3 regions of the Neobacillus sp. MER 74 genome follow, and region 3 is predicted to be linked to each of the others. Evidence: riboswitches for the same ligand, from Rfam matches in the RefSeq annotation. Region 3 holds a riboswitch; each other region holds the start of a gene.
The links. A riboswitch is a leader RNA that binds a small molecule or an ion and turns the genes downstream of it on or off. The one in region 3 is predicted to bind lysine.
Positions count from the first base shown of each region.

Region 1: it holds a riboswitch for lysine, as region 3 does, so the genes downstream of both, M3610_RS15610 (aspartate kinase) here and M3610_RS19885 (ABC transporter substrate-binding protein) in region 3, are expected to answer to the same signal.
Region 2: it holds a riboswitch for lysine, as region 3 does, so the genes downstream of both, dapA (4-hydroxy-tetrahydrodipicolinate synthase) here and M3610_RS19885 (ABC transporter substrate-binding protein) in region 3, are expected to answer to the same signal.

Region 1 is NZ_JAMAUV010000008.1:181,514-185,192, forward strand. Features, by position in the region: gene trxA (thioredoxin) at 103-417, shown strand; gene uvrC (excinuclease ABC subunit UvrC) at 559-2,331, shown strand; lysine riboswitch at 2,402-2,579, shown strand; gene M3610_RS15610 (aspartate kinase) at 2,693-3,679, shown strand, end outside.
Region 2 is NZ_JAMAUV010000031.1:34,087-37,765, reverse strand. Features, by position in the region: gene M3610_RS25380 (ribonuclease J) at 1-1,639, opposite strand, end outside; gene dapA (4-hydroxy-tetrahydrodipicolinate synthase) at 1,801-2,688, opposite strand; lysine riboswitch at 2,818-2,997, opposite strand; gene M3610_RS25370 (hypothetical protein) at 3,095-3,280, opposite strand; gene M3610_RS25365 (MFS transporter) at 3,375-3,679, opposite strand, start outside.
Region 3 is NZ_JAMAUV010000014.1:61,574-65,252, reverse strand. Features, by position in the region: gene M3610_RS19895 (amino acid ABC transporter ATP-binding protein) at 1-199, opposite strand, end outside; gene M3610_RS19890 (amino acid ABC transporter permease) at 196-879, opposite strand; gene M3610_RS19885 (ABC transporter substrate-binding protein) at 952-1,749, opposite strand; lysine riboswitch at 1,830-2,012, opposite strand; gene M3610_RS19880 (M20/M25/M40 family metallo-hydrolase) at 2,196-3,679, shown strand, end outside.

The DNA.
Region 1 (3,679 bases), on a different contig from region 3:
TATTTTGGGGATAATAATTGATGAAGCAATTTATTAGCTTGATTTTTTAAACGATGTTATACTTTCGGTAGTAACTCAGTAATCATTAGGAGGGCAATATAAATGGCAATTTCACATTTAACTGATCAAAACTTTTCGGCTGAAACTGGTTCAGGCCTTGTTCTTGTAGATTTTTGGGCACCATGGTGCGGACCTTGTAAAATGATCGCTCCAGTTCTTGAAGAACTTGACTTAGAAATGGGCGATAAGGTAAAAATCACTAAACTTGATGTGGATGATAACCCGCAAACTGCAGCAAACTTTGGTGTAATGAGCATCCCAACTTTATTAGTGATGAAAAATGGAGAAGTCGTTGATAAAGTTGTCGGCTTCCAACCAAAAGATGCACTAGCAGGTGTTTTAGAAAAACACGTGTAAATAAAATGAAAATGCCTTAGCTTGGAAATAACCCAGCTAAGGTTTTTTTATTTTTCCAAGAGACTACTACTTTTAATTATGCGCCGTTTCCTTTAATATTTTAACAGTAGATTATATATAAGACGGGAGAGAGTGGCCGGAATGAATGAAACAATTAAGCAAAAACTGACGCTGCTGCCGGATCAACCTGGCTGCTACTTAATGAAAGACCGTCAGGGAACGATTATTTATGTGGGAAAAGCTAAGGTACTAAAGAATCGTGTCCGTTCCTATTTTACGGGGACGCACGATGGGAAGACACTAAGACTTGTCAATGAAATTGAGGACTTTGAATATATCGTAACCTCTTCGAATATTGAAGCACTTTTGCTGGAACTGAATCTTATTAAAAAGTACGATCCAAAATACAATATCATGCTGAAGGATGATAAAACCTATCCGTTTATCAAGTTAACAGCGGAAAAGCATCCCAAACTTATTATCACAAGAAAAGTAAAAAAGGATAAAGGCAAATACTTTGGTCCGTATCCCAATGTGACAGCAGCAAACGAAACCAAAAAGCTTCTTGACCGAATCTACCCGCTCCGCAAATGCTCAACCCTGCCGGACCGAGTCTGTTTATATTATCATTTAGGACAGTGCCTGGCACCATGTGTGAATGAAGTTCAGGAAGAACAGTATAAACAGATGACGGATGAAATCACCCGCTTTTTAAATGGCGGGTATAAGGAAATAAAAAAAGAGCTGAAGGAAAAAATGGCTGCTGCCTCCGAAGAATTGGACTTTGAACGTGCAAAAGAATATCGTGACAAAATCATCCATATTGAAACGATTATGGAAAAACAAAAAATTACGATGACCGATTTTACCGACCGTGATGTTTTTGGCTATGCAGTTGATAAAGGCTGGATGTGTGTGCAAGTCTTTTTTGTCCGCCAAGGCAAACTAATTGAGCGGGACGTTTCGATGTTCCCCGTCTATAATGAGCCAGAGGAAGAAATCTTAACGTTCCTCGGTCAGTTTTATTCGAAAGCCAATCACTTTAAGCCGAAAGAAATTCTCATTCAAGATGATGTCGAGTTGAGTTTAGCAGAACAACTGTTGGAAGTTAAAGTGCTTCAGCCCCAACGAGGACAGAAAAAGGATCTTGTGCAATTAGCGATTAAAAATGCAAAAATTGCTTTGAATGAAAAATTTTCACTAATTGAAAAGGATGAAAATCGAACCATTAAGGCAGTGGAGAACCTGGGAGAATTACTGGGAATCTACACGCCGCACCGGATTGAAGCCTTTGATAATTCTAACATCCAAGGGACAGACCCTGTATCAGCAATGGTAGTGTTCATTGATGGCAAGGCGAACCATCGTGAATACCGTAAATACAAAATCAAAACCGTTCAAGGGCCGGATGATTATGAATCGATGCGAGAAGTAACGAGAAGAAGGTACTCACGCGCGCTAAAAGAGGAACTTCCTCTTCCTGATTTAATCATTATTGATGGTGGTAAAGGGCATGTTGAAGCCGTACGAGATGTTTTGGAAAATGAATTAGGCTTAGATATTCCGCTCTCGGGGCTTGTAAAAGACGAAAAACACCGGACATCCCAATTGCTGTATGGCAATCCTTTAGGAATTGTTCCGCTCGGGCGAAACAGCCAGGAGTTTTATTTACTGCAAAGGATTCAAGATGAAGTCCATCGTTTTGCGATCACCTTCCATCGCCAACTGCGCGGAAAAACTGCGTTTCAATCCTTGCTTGATGATATTCCGGGAATTGGGGAGAAACGGAAAAAGTTATTGTTAAAACAGTTCGGCTCGGTGAAAAAAATGAAAGAAGCAAGTAAAGAGGAATTCATAAATATCGGAATTCCCATGAATGTAGCCGAAGAATTAATCAAAAAACTTCAGTCTTAGTGATTGTCAGAAAAAAAGGACCATGCTATAATAAGTGAAAATTTAATTTACTATCACTTTTACGTATTAAAGTGAAGGTAGAGGTGCGAGCTTCAAGAGTAGTGGTTCTGAGAAGGATGAGCTTCTGAGAAGAATCATGAAAGGGGATGTTCGCCGAAGTAAAGAAGGTCTCATAACTTTCTTTTCTGGTCCTGTATTGAATAAATGCTGGATTGTCAAGACTAATGTCTTGGAGAGCTATCTTACATTGTAGGTGCGAGAATTTTTTTCGTGTTTTAAGCAATGAGATGCCCTTCTCATTGCTTTTTTGTGTTTATTTGGGGAAAAATATGAATTACATCTGGAGAAGGGGAAAACAAACATGGGGATTATTGTACAAAAGTTCGGAGGCACCTCCGTCGCTAATGTAGAAAGAATTTTAAATGTTGCATCATGTGTAAAAGGTGAGGTTGACCGTGGAAATAATGTGGTTGTTGTTGTTTCTGCAATGGGTAAATCTACGGATACACTCGTCGGTTTAGCAAAGGAGATTTCAACGCAGCCAAACAAACGGGAAATGGACATGCTGTTATCGACCGGGGAACAAGTAACAATTTCGTTACTGTCTATGGCTCTCAACCAGCAAGGGCTTGATGCTGTGTCCTTTACAGGGTGGCAGGCTGGTATTATGACCGAACCAGTACATGGAAATGCCCGGATTTCTAATATTAAAACAGCAGCGATTGAATCACAGCTTGAATCCGGCAAGGTGGTTATTGTTGCGGGATTCCAAGGAATCACCGAAGAGGGGGAAATTACTACACTTGGCCGTGGCGGTTCCGATACCACAGCCGTTGCACTGGCAGCAGCCTTAAAGGCAGATAAATGTGACATATATACGGATGTAACGGGAGTTTTCACAACGGATCCAAGATATGTGAAGAGTGCCCGCAAGCTATTATCCGTATCGTACGATGAAATGCTGGAGTTAGCTAATTTAGGTGCAGGAGTACTTCATCCACGAGCAGTGGAATTTGCTAAAAACTATCAAGTACGTCTCGAAGTTCGTTCGAGCATGGAGAAAATAGAAGGAACAGTTATTGAGGGGGAAGCAGCAATGGAACAAAACTTAGTAGTCCGCGGAGTTGCATTTGAAGACGAAATTACAAAAGTAACAGTATTAGGGTTGGCTAATTCATTAACAAGCCTATCAACCATTTTTACCACACTTGCTGAAAATCATCTGAATGTGGATATTATTATCCAAAGCACAACTGAGGGTGGATCTGCGAATTTGTCCTTCTCTATTCATACAAATGATCTATTAGAAACATTAAAGGTCCTAGAAGACAATAAAGCTGTTTTGAAT
Region 2 (3,679 bases), on a different contig from region 3:
TTCTTTTTGTTTGGGCGAATACGTATTGTCCGACGCTTTTCTTGATGTTTTGTTTCATGACATTCCATTGGCGGATATTTTCAGTTTGGAGGTCATTAATGGTTTTCTTAGTAAGGCGGTTAATCTCTTTGAGGAGCTGGTCTGAGTCACGGGCATAGACGAACCCGCGGGTAATCGTGTCAGGCCCAGAAATAATCTTCCGGTCTCCTTTACTAATGGTAATCACAATTACGAGCATTCCATCTTCAGAAAGCTGCCTCCGGTCCCTGAGCACAATGTCCCCAACATCGCCAACGCCCATCCCGTCAACATACGTATCCCCAGCTGGAATGGACCGGGTCTGACGGGCAACGGAATTTTCGATATCAACCACATCACCATTTTTAATAATAAATGTATTTCCCTTTTCTACGCCCACAGACTCTGCTAACATCTGGTGATGATGCAGCATTCGATATTCACCATGAATCGGAATAAAATAGGTTGGTTTCATTAAGGTAAGCATGAGCTTTAAATCTTCCTGATAACCGTGCCCTGAAACGTGCATGCCCGTTGAACTACCCGAGCCATAGATCACTTTAGCACCTAGTTGAAATAAGTTGTCGATGATTCTCGACACATTTTTTTCATTGCCCGGTATTGGGGAGGCAGCTAAGATAACTGTATCCCCAGGATAAATGGAAACATCCCGGTAGTTTCCGCTTGCCAGTCGCGCAAGGGCGGCCATAGGTTCCCCCTGACTTCCAGTACATAGGATGGCAACCTTTTCCGGCGCCAGTTGGTCAACATCCCGTGCTTCGATAAGCATTCCCTCTGGCATGTTTAAATACCCGCGCTCTATCGCAACAGAAACGACATTTACCATACTACGGCCAAGCAGGGCGATCTTTCGATTAGATTTTATGGCAGAGGCGACAACCTGCTGGACACGATTTACATTCGAGGCAAACGTAGATATAAAGATTTTTCCTTCTGCTTTCATGAAGGCTTCATCTAAAGTGCCACCAATCATTTGCTCGGATGGCGTTAGCCCCTTACGCTCGGCATTGGTACTTTCTGATATTAAAACTAAGACACCTTGCTCACCAATATCAGCCATCTTATGAATATCAGAATGTTGATTATTCACTGGTGTTAAATCAAATTTGAAGTCCCCAGTATGAACGACATTCCCCTCAGGAGTATGAAAAACAATGCCGAGACAATCCGGGATACTGTGACTTACTCTGAAGAAGGAAACGGTTGTTTCTCCAAACTCAAGCTTGGAATCTGAATCAATCGTCACGAGTTTCGTGTTGCCATTCAACCTGTGTTCGTCAATTTTTAATTCAATCAGGCCCAAGGTAAAGCGGGTAGCGTAAATAGGAACGTTCAATTTTCTTAATATATACGGAATCCCGCCAATATGGTCCTCATGTCCATGAGTGACAATTAAAGCACGGATTTTCTCCTGATTTTCTACCAAATAAGTAATATCAGGGATAATTAAATCAATTCCTAATAAACTCTCATCTGGAAACTTCCCGCCGCAGTCAATAATAAAAATATCGTCTGCATATTGAACCACATACATGTTTTTTCCGATTTCATTGATACCGCCTAAAGCAAAAATGGATAATTGCTGATTATTGGTTTGCAAGTAAATATCCTCCCTATTCCATGTAAATATGAATAGTATGCCCTTTTGGTTGGACTTTATTGGAAAGGGAAAGTGAAAAATTTCAGTCAGGGTCCGAAAAATAAAAGGCTGTCAACAGTACGGAATTCAAAATTCCCTATGTGTTGACAGCCTACCAGCATTTAAATTAATGTTTTGACTTGGTGTCCAGGTAAAACCACTTGCAATGCCATTTCTTCATCGTGACTCAAAGGCAGCAATGGCAATCGAAGTCCACCAACCTGCACCCCGCTCATGTTCAGGGCTGCTTTTACTGGGGCCGGATTAGGAGCCGTAAATAATGCCTTCATAAGAGGAAGCAGTTGGCGATGAGAGTGAGCCGCTTCTTGGACGCGTCCATTTTTAAAATGATTTATCATTTCTTGCATTTCATTGCCAATTACATGGGAAGCAACAGATACAACTCCAGCACCGCCAATCGCTAAAACCGGCAATGTTAAGCTGTCATCCCCACTATAAAGGGTAAAATCACTAGGGGCTTGGCTAATAATAGAAGCCATGTCATCCAGGTTGCCGCTTGCTTCCTTAACAGCAACAATATTCTCGATTTGGGATAGGCGAACAATGGTCTCTGCGGATAGATTGACCACACTTCGACCAGGGATATTATAAAGCATAACCGGTAATGATGTAGATTCAGCGATTGCTTTGAAATGTTGATACATACCTTCTTGGGAAGGTTTGTTATAGTATGGAGCAACGAGCATGATCCCGTCTACACCTGTTTCTTCAGCTTGCTTTGTTAAACTGATAGATGCCCGTGTATTATTCGAGCCAGTGCCAGCAATAACTGGGACTCTTCCTCTCGCTGCGACGACAACGGCTTTAAATAAAGCGATTTTTTCATCCGTCGTTAAAGTTGGAGATTCACCGGTTGTACCGGCAACGACGAGACCGTCCGTCCCATTTTCAATTAAATAATCTACTAATCTTCTTACTGCGTTAAAATCAACCTCGCCATTTTGATCAAATGGTGTAACCATTGCGGTTAAAACTTGGCCAAAATTCATTTTTTCTCACCCTTTTAATAAATTTTTATAAAATTTAGAGGTGGGCAAGGCCATTCAAAATTCAACGCAAAAAAGCAACAGTGAGGGTTCACTGTTGCAGTAGAAACATAAATAAAACTAAGTTCCCGTGCGTAAGATAGCCCTCCATATAGTCTCCTATATGACAGTTCTGTATTTATTCAATAGCAGAACCAGCTTCATGATCATGAGAATCAATGAAACTTCGGCAAATTCCCCTTTCTACAACCATCGTTGGACCTCATTATCCTCCAGTTGTGTACTAATGGTCTTTGCACCTCTATCCTCACTTCAAAAGTATTGAAGTAAGAAAAATATATAATTAATAGTAAATATATCAGAATATTCCTTTTGTTTCAAGGGGGAAAAGGAACTATATTTGTAAAGTTTATGCAGTTTCTAACCCCTGTTCTTCTTTTTCTACTTCTAATGCAGATACAATATATGCAAACCCGTTCATCACAAAATAAATAACATCCGATTGAATCTGTTCCTTTTCTCCTAAATAAGTATTTATGATCATACTGATGGAAAAGAAAACTACGAAGGATAATGCAATTTTATTAAAAATCATCAAATTTACCGACCCCTTTATTTAGGATTCTTATGTTAATCATATTTGCTTAAGACGGGTTTTATGTCTGCCGCCTGAAGGGTGGTGCTTGAAATCAATGAGTGCCAGGTGTTGGTTCATTCACCCTGGTTCTTCTTGGAAGTTCTTTCTTACCGTGCAGGAAGTGGTAAAGAACCATCGATGCAAGAACGACTGCACCTAAAATGACATACAAAGTACGATAGCCTGTTAACGGTATAATAAACCCGAGGATGTATGGACCGAAACCCAGACCCGCATCAAGAAAGATAAAGAAAGTGGAAGTGGCCAAACCCATCCGATGGGGAGGAGTTAGTTTTACTGCTATGGCTTGGGTACTTGATTGCAAGTTACCGAAACCAAGGCCGATTAATACTCCTG
Region 3 (3,679 bases):
GGTCTATTTTTTCAGAATCAATGATAATGTCACCGCTCTCTGCCACTTCTAAAAAATTGAGGCAGCGAAGCAGCGTACTTTTACCAGAGCCGCTGGCACCGATCAGAACAACGACCTCTTTCTCTTCTACACTTAAGTTAATCTGTTTTAATACGTCAAGCTTACCAAAGGATTTTGAAAGATGGCTAATTTCAATCATGCGATTACTGCCTCCTTAGGTCTGCTGACATCCATTTTCTTTTCAATCCGATTAGCAACCCATGTGAAAATCAGAACGATAATCAAATAATAGACGCCGACAACAAAGTACGTTTCAAATGGCATATAGTTTTCACCTTGGACACTAAGAGCCGTGTTATATAGGTCCGTCACGGCAATATAGGCAACAAGGGAAGAATCTTTTAAGCCAATAATAAACTGATTGGCTAAAGACGGAATTGCTCTTTTGAAAGCCTGCGGGAAAATAATTCTCCTCATCGCAAGAGAATAGGACATTCCGAGTGACCTTGCCGCCTCCATCTGTCCGCGGTCAATGGATTGCACCGCTCCTCTAAAAATTTCCGCAATATAGGCTCCTGTATGTACACCTAATGCCAGAGCCCCTGCCGTGAAGCTGTCCAGGTTCACGATATTGGCAAGTCCATAATAAAGGAACATAATCTGAACAATGAGAGGCGTTCCACGAATAATACCTATATAGATATCGGCAATGCGATTTAGTATTTTACTAGAGGAAATTTTAAAGCCCGCGAAAATTATACCAATCACCATGGCAAATAATAGCGAGATGGCCGTTATCGCGATGGTCATCCAAGAAGCTTTCAAAAAAGCAATTCCGTGTTCACTAAAAATACTGATAATATTTTCAATAAATATCATGATGCGTACCTCCTTCGTTGAATCGTGCAAGCACCCACATCAGGTGCTTACACTAAAATCTTTGATCCTGTCTTACTTTTCCATGATGTTTGTATTAAACCATTTCATACTGATTTTTTCATACGTCCCATCGTTAATCATTGATTGGATAGCTTCGTTGATTTTATCAGCGAGCTCTTTGTTTCCTTCAGCTACCGCTACACTGACACGGTCTTCATTCAATAAATCGCCAATGGCCTTAATTTTTAAGCCTTTTTCATTTTTAGCACTCACACCGACAATTTTATCCGTGATGACCGCATCTAAACGGCCAAGCGCCAAATCTTGAAGGGCGTTAACGTCAGTTGGATAGCCTTTCACTTGATCAGATAATTCATCGGCCATGTCTTTCCACGTACTAGCTTGAATAACACCAATTTTTTTGCCTTTTAAATCCTCTTTCGATTGAATCGCGGAATTGCCTTCCGCTACAAAAATCTGTGCACCAGATAAATAATATGGATTGGTGAAATCAACTTGCTTATCTCGCTCAGGTGTAGCAGTCATACTTCCAATAATGGCATCATATTTGTTTGCCTTTAATCCTTGGATAATCGTTTCCCATGGATTGGTTACAGGGTTGGCTTCAAGCCCAATTCTCTTAGCAATTTCTGTTCCAATTTCAACATCAAATCCAGTCAATTTACCGTCTTTCTTAAAGTTTAACGGTGGATACTGCCCGGTCATCGAGAATGTTAACGCACCTTTTTTCACTAACTCATGCTTAGAGCCACTTGCTTTTGCTGCCTTTTCTCCATCAGGCTTCTCCGTGCCGCAAGCAGATAAAATCAACATCATCGCCGCTGCTAATAAAAATGCAAACTTTTTCATAAAAATCCCCTCCTAGGTAATAAAAAAACACCGTCCATGTGAGTATGACGGTGTTCTACACACCCTCATCAGTTAGCATTGGTGAAGATAGTTCTCCACAATTCCAAGGAACTGTGACAGTTCTGCCCCTATTCGAGTGCAGACCCAGCTTTCTGAAAGCAGTGATTTCAGAAGCTTCGGCGATGGATCCTTTTTCCTATTTTCATAGATTTCACTGAATCTCCAATAGGATACTAATATCAATCGCGACCTCTACCCCATCTAATGCTTAAAGATGAGGATTTATATTTAGTTTAATGAAACAAGTTTTAGTATATATAAATATTCTTACTTTTGCAATAATATTTTTGATGTTATTTTTTATCAAAATTAAAGACTTGACGGGCTTTCTCTTCTGAGATACATTTTTTCTAAATACCAATTTACTAGAAAAGAAGGTCAGGCGTATGTTGCAATGTCGTGAGGATGTGCTGACATTCACGAAACAGCTTGTAAACATTGAAAGTGTCGTTAATACCAATGGCGAAAAGGCCATTGCACAGTCTTTATATTCTATGATTTCTTCTATTCCCTATTTTTCACAAAACCCTAGCCACCTAGTGTTAGAACAAACACTCAACGACGATCAAGAGCGTTATAATGTTCTTGCTTTTGTGAAAGGAACGAAGGGAACGAGCAGCCGCACGGTGATTTTGATGGGTCATATTGATACGGTTGGGATTGAAGATTTTAACCATTTAAAAGACCAGGCTTGCTTCCCAGACCAACTGATGGAGTCACTAAAAATGGAACAGCTGCCGGCTGCCGCTAAAGAACATTTAGACTCAGGCGACTGGTTATTTGGCCGCGGCGTCCTTGATATGAAAAGCGGGGTTGCCAGTCACTTATACCTCTTAAACTATTATTCCGAGCACCCTGAAGAACTAGACGGTAACATTGTTCTCTTATCGGAATGTGACGAAGAGGACAGCTCCCACGGTGTTCTTTCCGCATTGAAAACATTGAAACGCTGGAAAGAGGAACATGGGTTTACCTATGTAGCCGCGATTAATGCGGATTTCGTTTCACCAAGATACGAAGGCGACGAAAATCGCTATATCTACAAGGGGACCGTTGGAAAGCTGCTGCCATCTTTCTTTATTACCGGAGCAGAAACGCATGTAGGTTCCGCCTTTGAGGGACTCGATCCGAACTTTATTGCGGCCGAGCTGACCAGACAAATCAATTACAATCCGGAGCTTTGTAACGAAGCGTTTGGTGAAACCACCGTTCCTCCTGTTTCGTTAAAACAAACAGATTTGAAGCCTTCTTATACCGTTCAAACGGCCTTAGCTGCCTATGTTTATTACAATTTCTTTATTCATTCCTGGTCGCCAAAGGACGTGCTTGAAAAATTAAGGGAACAAGCGATAATTGCTTTTACCAATGCCCTGACTTCCTTCGAAGAAAGATATAAACAATACAGCACATTGAGCGGCGAACCCTATGTACAGCACCCTTGGAAACCTAGAGTGATGACGTACGAGGAAATGGAACAATTATTGGTTGAAGAGAACGGCGAAGCGTTCACGGCACATATGAGTCAATTTAAAGAACAGCTTTTAAAAAATACAGAACTAGATACGCGCATGTTTGCCGCAAAAGTGGTTGAGGAAGCTTGGAAATGGATGAATGATAAAAGTCCGGCCATCATTCTGTTTTACTCATCTCTGTACTCCCCACGAATTGAATTGACAGGGAAAACAACGGACGAGCTTGCTTTAATTACGGCCTTGGATGAAGCTGTGGAAGAGCTCCAGCCAAACTATCAACATCCGATGGTGACACGTAACTTTTTCCCTTATATCTCAGATATGAGTTTTGTTGCGCTAAGTGATGACGAAGCCGGTATTAATGCCGAATCAAACAATAACCCGGGCTGGGGCACCAA